DNA from 3 places in the Auritidibacter ignavus genome. Region 1 is predicted to be linked to each of the others. Evidence: riboswitches for the same ligand, from Rfam matches in the RefSeq annotation. Region 1 holds a riboswitch; each other region holds the start of a gene.
What was found. Region 1 has a riboswitch for S-adenosylmethionine ahead of QDX22_RS05145 (O-acetylhomoserine aminocarboxypropyltransferase/cysteine synthase family protein). Riboswitches for the same ligand answer to the same signal wherever they lie in the genome.
Positions count from the first base shown of each region.

Region 2: it holds a riboswitch for S-adenosylmethionine, as region 1 does, so the genes downstream of both, QDX22_RS10295 (acyl-CoA dehydrogenase family protein) here and QDX22_RS05145 (O-acetylhomoserine aminocarboxypropyltransferase/cysteine synthase family protein) in region 1, are expected to answer to the same signal.
Region 3: it holds a riboswitch for S-adenosylmethionine, as region 1 does, so the genes downstream of both, QDX22_RS00975 (O-acetylhomoserine aminocarboxypropyltransferase/cysteine synthase family protein) here and QDX22_RS05145 (O-acetylhomoserine aminocarboxypropyltransferase/cysteine synthase family protein) in region 1, are expected to answer to the same signal.

Region 1 is NZ_CP122564.1:1,135,647-1,137,910, reverse strand. Features, by position in the region: gene QDX22_RS05150 (ATP-dependent helicase C-terminal domain-containing protein) at 1-812, opposite strand, end outside; SAM riboswitch class IV at 921-1,036, shown strand; gene QDX22_RS05145 (O-acetylhomoserine aminocarboxypropyltransferase/cysteine synthase family protein) at 1,116-2,264, shown strand, end outside.
Region 2 is NZ_CP122564.1:2,262,015-2,264,278, forward strand. Features, by position in the region: gene QDX22_RS10290 (NAD-dependent succinate-semialdehyde dehydrogenase) at 1-900, shown strand, start outside; SAM riboswitch class I at 990-1,088, shown strand; gene QDX22_RS10295 (acyl-CoA dehydrogenase family protein) at 1,100-2,264, shown strand, end outside.
Region 3 is NZ_CP122564.1:222,439-224,702, forward strand. Features, by position in the region: gene QDX22_RS00970 (Rib/alpha-like domain-containing protein) at 1-466, shown strand, start outside; SAM riboswitch class IV at 785-902, shown strand; gene QDX22_RS00975 (O-acetylhomoserine aminocarboxypropyltransferase/cysteine synthase family protein) at 945-2,264, shown strand, end outside.

The DNA.
Region 1 (2,264 bases):
CGGTCCTGTTCCTCGACGGTGCTTGACCCGGTCAACACGAGGGCTTCAGGAAGCTGGCGTTGTACCGCGCGGATCTCGGCGACACCGGGCAGAAAGACCAAAACGTCTCCCTCGGTGCGGGCACTGGTCTGGGCCGTCGTCTTCGCAACGTGGGCGAGAAAATCTGGAGTGACGCCACGGTCGTCCAGCGCGGTGGGGGGCTGAGAGAATTCTTCGGTGAGGGCATAAATCTCGGTGTGGGCGGTGAATAATGCAGCATCAAAATAGTTCACCCACTGTTGCGACTGCGCAGTTGCTGACATCGCCACGAGTTCCAGGTCATCGCGTCGTGGTAAGAGATCGCGGATAAATGCGGCGGTGAGGTCGGTTTCTACGGAGCGTTCATGGATTTCGTCGATCACCACCGCCGAATCATCATCCAGGTCCGGATCACGCAACAGACGACGGAGCAACACTCCCACCGTGACGAACTCGATCTGAGTCTGTGCTGAGACCTTCGCATCGCCCCGAACGGTATAACCAATGTGGTCCCCCACGGTGGTGCGAGTGAGCTGTGCCAGTCGCCGTGCTGCTGCCCGGGCCGCAACCCGGCGCGGCTGGGTCACCACGACCTTGAGACCGGGCTCGCGGTGCTCGGCCCTGGCCGCCAACAACGGGGGAATGATCGTGGTTTTACCCGTACCCGGAGGTGATTCCACCACCGCGCGAAGCCGGTGCGGTAGCCCGAGAAGTTCTTCGACTAATGACGCGGCCGGTAACCCGTGGCCGATCTGTGGGAGGGCGTCGTGGAAGGACAATGAAGAACTGGTCATCCCTTGTAGTCTATGGACTCGTCGTTGGTAGGCAGAACCAGTGCAGTCTCCGATGTGATCAGACCTGGGATGAAATGACCGCCCAGATCTGGCAGAATACTTTGTATTGGTCACGAGTGTCAGTGAAACAGCCCCGGCTTGCTGACCGGCAACCCTCCACCGCGGTGGGGTGCCCCGGGTGAGGACCAGGCGCGAACCACAATGGTTCGCAGCAAGCGCGGGTCCACCGTGCTCTGAACGCTGTCTGCCGGCACGGTGTCAGAACACGAGTTGCGACCCCTGAGACAACAGGAGTCAAACCCCATGGGTCAATCACAGCAACCAGACAGCACCAACCCCAACACCTGGGGGCTAGCCACCAAACAGATTCACGCTGGGATTCCGGAGGTAGCCGACTACGGTTCCACCCAGCTTCCCATTCATGCCACAGCGTCCTATAACTTCCCGACTTTGCAGGACGCAGCCGATCGTTTCGCACTCTCCAGCCTGGGCCAGATCTACACCCGCATTACGAATCCCACCACCGACGCGGTCGAACAGAAGGTCGCCGCACTGGAAGGTGGCGTGGGGGCGGTGATGACCTCCTCCGGACAGTCCGCGACCACCCTGGCCGTTCTCAACCTTGCCGGTGCGGGAGATTCGGTGGTGGTGTCCGCATCACTATATGGTGGCACCCAAAACCTGTTCAAACACACCCTACCGCGACTCGGGATTGAAACGATCTTTGTTGACGATCCCGATGACCTTGACGCTTGGAAACAGGCCATTAAACCCAACACCAAGGTGCTCTTTGGTGAAGTGCTGGGTAACCCGAAAGCCGATGTGCTCGATGTGGAAGCGGTGGCAGATATTGCCCATCAGGCGGGGCTCCCCTTGATCGTGGATTCGACATTGACTCCACCGCCGGTGTTCCGCCCGTTCGAACACGGTGTGGATATTGTCGTGCATTCGGCGACCAAATACTTGGGCGGTCATGCCGCGGCGCTCGGCGGGTTCGTCGTTGATTCGGGCCATTTCGACTGGACAGCCGACCCGGAAAAATTCCCCTGGTTCAATACCCCCGACGAGTCGTATCACGGCGTGGTGTTCGGCACCGATTTTGGACCCGATGGACCGCTGGGTGCGAATCTCTCCTATATTTTGCGACTTCGCACCCAGCTGTTGCGCGATCTGGGCAGCGCAGCCAGCCCATTCAATGCTTGGATCGTCAACCTCGGCCTCGAGACCCTCTCCTTACGTGTCTCCCGCCATGTGGAATCAGCGCTGACGGTGGCGCACTGGCTGGAAGACCATCCCTTAGTTCAGCACGTGGCCTACGCCGGTCTGGAATCAAGTCCCTGGTATCACCGTGCCCAACGGCTGTTGCCCGAGGGAACCTCTGGCATCGTCTCCTTCAACATCGCCGGCGGTGCACAAGCCGGTCGGTTTTTCGCTGAAGCCTTGACGCTTCAC
Region 2 (2,264 bases), 1.1 Mb from region 1:
TGTCCGGAATCGGCCGAAGTGATGGAGCAGATCTTCCACGAGGCCGGATTCCCCGCGGGCGCCTACGTCAATATTTACGCCTCCAACGAGCAGATCGCCGAGCGAGTTATTCCCGACCCGCGGGTCCAGGGTGTGTCTCTGACCGGCTCTGACCGGGCGGGGGCAGCGGTGGCCGAGACCGCCGGTAAACACCTGAAAAAAGTGGTGCTTGAGCTGGGTGGTAACGACCCCTTCATCGTGCTTGACCGCGACATCGTGCCCCAGGCCGTCGAGCTGGCTGCCACCTCGCGGTTTGGTAACGCCGGCCAGGCCTGCAACGCGGCTAAACGCCTCATTGTGCTCGAGGAGTTCTACGACGACTTTGTGGAACAACTGAAAACCGCCGTGGAACAAGTCCGGTTGGGCGACCCCACCCAACCGGAGACGGCCATGGGACCGATGTCTTCCCAGCAAGCGTTGGAGAATCTCGACGCTCAGGTCCGCGACGCCATCGACCACGGTGCGACCGCACACGTGGGAGGGGCGCCCGAAGACCGCGAGGGGGCCTGGTACCCGGCCACTCTGCTCACCGGGCTCACCCCCGAGATGCGGGCCTATTCCGAAGAGCTCTTTGGCCCGGTGGCCATGGTCTACTCGGTGGCAAGTGAAGAAGAAGCCATCAAGCTCGCCAACGACACGCCCTACGGTTTGACCGCTACCGTCCACTCCTCCGACCCGGCGCGCGCGGCTGAGGTGGGAAATCAGATCCACACCGGCCAAGTGTTCATCAATGAAACCTCCACCACCGCCGCAGAGTTGCCCTTCGGCGGTGTCAAGCGCTCCGGTTTCGGGCGTGAGCTGGGACCGTACGGCATCAAAGAGTTCGTCAACGTCCGGTTGGTGAAATACAGCAAGAACTAACCCTGCACCAGTCCTGGCAGGGCGAGTAGTTCACGTCACATTTCTCAATGACCTGTGATGTGACATGGTCACTGACTACAGTGAGGCCCAGACCATCCAGAGTGGCTGAGAGAGCTGGCTCGATGACGCCACAGCAACCAGGGGTGCCGTTCAGGCCACCCAGGTGCTAATGCCAGTTCCGATGGAAAGGACCTTCGCTGTGTCGCCTTCTGCCCGGACATTTCACGACGACGTCGCAATCTCGGCCACCCCCGTGGCCCCGCATGTTCCGACCGTCTCGGACTATCACAGCCTGAAAGACTATTTCGCCCCACTGTTTGACTCGATCGCTGTTGGTGCTAGCCAGCGGGAACAGCAACGCATTTTGCCCTTCGCCGAGATCCGCGAGCTCAACCAGGCCGGCTTCAGTGTGTTGCGGGTCCCCACCGCATACGGCGGCCCCGGGGTGAGCATCGAAACCTTTACGCGGTTGCTGATTGATCTAGCCACCGCCGATGCGAATATCGCCCACCAATACCGCTCCCACGCCGGATTCACCGAATCCCTGTACTTTCTGCCTGAACCGCAACGAGCAGCGTGGTTTCAGCGACTGCTGTCCGGGGTCACCGTCGGGAACGCCTCCACCGAAATCGGCGGGAACACCCTGGGCACGCTCAACACCTCGCTCTCGTTGCACCCCGACGGTAGCGGGATCCTGAACGGCACGAAGTACTACGCCACCGGGTCGGCTTTCGCCAGTCATACCCGGGTGTCGGCCACCCTCTACAATCCCGACGGATCTGCCCAAGAAGGTCGCGGATTCGCGGTGGTCGGGGTCAATGATCCCGGGGTGGAGCTCCTCGATGACTGGGACGGGTTCGGTCAACGCCTGACCTCCACCGGTACCGCACGATTCACCGACATCACTGTTCCGGCCACCCACGTCTTACCACGTGTCCCTGGTTCGCCCGAGGCCCACCATGAAGCGACCTTCTTCCAGTTGGTGTTACTGGCCGTCTCCGCCGGCATCGGGGCTGCTGCAGTTCACGACGCCACTTCTGGGGTCCGGCACCGCAAACGTACCTTCAACACCGGTCTGGGCGTGCCCTACCGTGACGATCCGCTCATCCTCGAAACCGTCGGGCGCCTCGGTGCCGGGGCTTTCACCGCCCGCGCCACCGTGATCGAAGCCGCCAGGTCTCTAGACAGCGCCCTGGAGGCGTTGGCCGCGAGAAGCCAGATGCACAACGCCCATGCCGAGGTCCCCGAGGAATTTATCACCGCCCAGATTGCCGTGGCCAATGCGCACGTCACGGTCCCCGAGATCGTGATCAAGACCTGTTCCGATCTGTTCCTGACCGGTGGCGCCTCGAACACATTGCGCT
Region 3 (2,264 bases), 910 kb from region 1:
ACAGGATGGTTCCATTGCCGTCGCACCCACCCCACAGAACGCCGAACCGCGGGAGTATACCGTGCCGGTGACGATTACCGTCACGTCTGCGAGCGAGCAGTATGGTCCGGGATATGAGGCGGTCACCACTGCACCGGGTGGAACGGTTGCGGCCCCACAAACCGTCGAGCCGCAACTGCCAGAGGGGACTCGATTTGCAATCGACGAGTCATTTACCGTCCCAGACGACTGGGAGATCTCGCTTGATGAGACCACGGGAACCATCACGTACCGTGCGCCTGAGAACGCCGTGGACGAGGACAAAAGCGGTGGATCCGGAACCGCAACGGAGGGTGCTGCACCGAACAAGCGCCGCTTGGATGAGCAGTCTGGTGCAACTGGCTCTGGTTCGTCCTCAGACGTGGCGACTACCGGTACCGGAAACATCTTGGCCATTGCCGGCCTGGCTGTGGGCTCGATTGTGTGAGGAACCATTTTCGTCCCGGTGCGCAACCGCCGGGTGCACTAAGCGTCACCTGATCGTCGAATAACGACGGCACGGAAGACACACCGCGACGCTGGCCGCGTGGGGAAAGAACCCGGCGCGGCCAGCGTCGTCATAATGTGAGATATTCACGGTAATGAAGGTTTGACGACAGAATATGACGGGTCCTCCACCCGGTGCTTTGACCACTATCAGGGCGATTTTTAAAGTGTCTTTCAGAGTGGGTGGCGGTAGCGGAGGTTGAGACCAAATTCGTTAGACCAACCACTCCTCGAAAACAAGTAGAATACTTTGACAAAGGATCACGAGAACCGGTTCAACAAGCTCTGACTGGCCGGTCGGCAACCCTTTCCGCTGTGACGGGGTGCCTCAGATGATGATCCGGTCTTCAGCACACCGCTGGAGGCAAGCACGGCGTGCCCAGCACTGGCAGACACGCCCTAGTATCAAGGGGGACGTTATGTCTACTACCAGTCACTTTTCTGCCGAAGACTCTGAGGGCCCATGTCAATCCGGGTTTAGTACCCAACAAATTCACGCGGGCCGTATCCCGGATGAATCCATTCGTCCTGTACGCGAACCAGTCTATGTTTCAGCTGCCTTCGGATTCGATTCTTTCGCCCAAGCCCGTGAAGTCTTCGCCCAACGTCAACCTGGACTGACCTATTCCAGAACTGGAAATCCCACGGTTGGATTGCTGGAACGGCGACTTGCCAGCCTGGAAGACGGAGTCGGGGCGGTCGCCACCGCGTCGGGCCAGGCCGCCATCACGCTGAGTGTGCTGGCCCTGGCAGGACGGTCCTCGCAAAGCCCAGACGGTCAACCCCATCCGGAGGCTCCGGCCGGCCACGTGGTGGCTTCAAACCGTATCTATGGTGGCACCGCTGACTTGCTCAACGACAGCCTGGCGGAAGCCGGGATCACCACCACCTGGGTCAATCCGCACGATCCCCAGCAGTGGGAGGAAGCGATCACCGAACGCACGCGGGTCTTTGTGGTCGAATCCATTGCCAACCCACACGCAGACCTGCCGGATATCCCGGCCTTGGCAGAAGTTGCTCACCGGCACGGGGTGGCACTGATTGTCGACAATACCCTGGCGACACCGTATTTGCTCCAACCTGCTCGTCTGGGTGCTGACCTCGTGGTGCACTCGGTGACCAAATACTTGGTCGGAAACGGTTCCTCTCTCGGAGGAGCGGTCATTGTCACGGACAATTTCCATCCCTCACAACGTCCAGAGCTATGGCCACAGCTGACCACACCACGCCCTCGTTTTGGTCCTCAGTCCTTGGTGGAGAAATACGGGGAGGCAGGCTCTGTGCTGCATCTGCTTCGAGCACAGTTGCTCAACGACGTGGGACCGGTGCTATCGGCGTTGAACGCCCAGCAGGCTTTGGAGGGTATTGAAACGCTCGACCTGCGGTTGCCCCGCCACAGCCAGACCGCTACGGAACTCGCTCGTCGACTGGAACAGCACCCCGGTGTGCGTTCGGTGAGCCACCCCTCGCTGGAATCTCACCCGAATAAAGACATTGCGGAACGAGACTTCACGCGGGGGACGGGAGCGGTATTCTCTTTCGAATTGAATACCGATTCTGCCGGTGTTGAGCGGTTTTTCAATTCACTGCAGCTGTTTACCCTGGCGGTCAATCTTGGCGACTCTCGCTCCTTGATCACCCACCCGCTGACCACGACCCACTGTCGCCTTTCGGAGGAGCTTCGCATCGCTGGACAGATCAACGAGACCACCGTGCGACTGGCAGTTGGACGCGAAGAT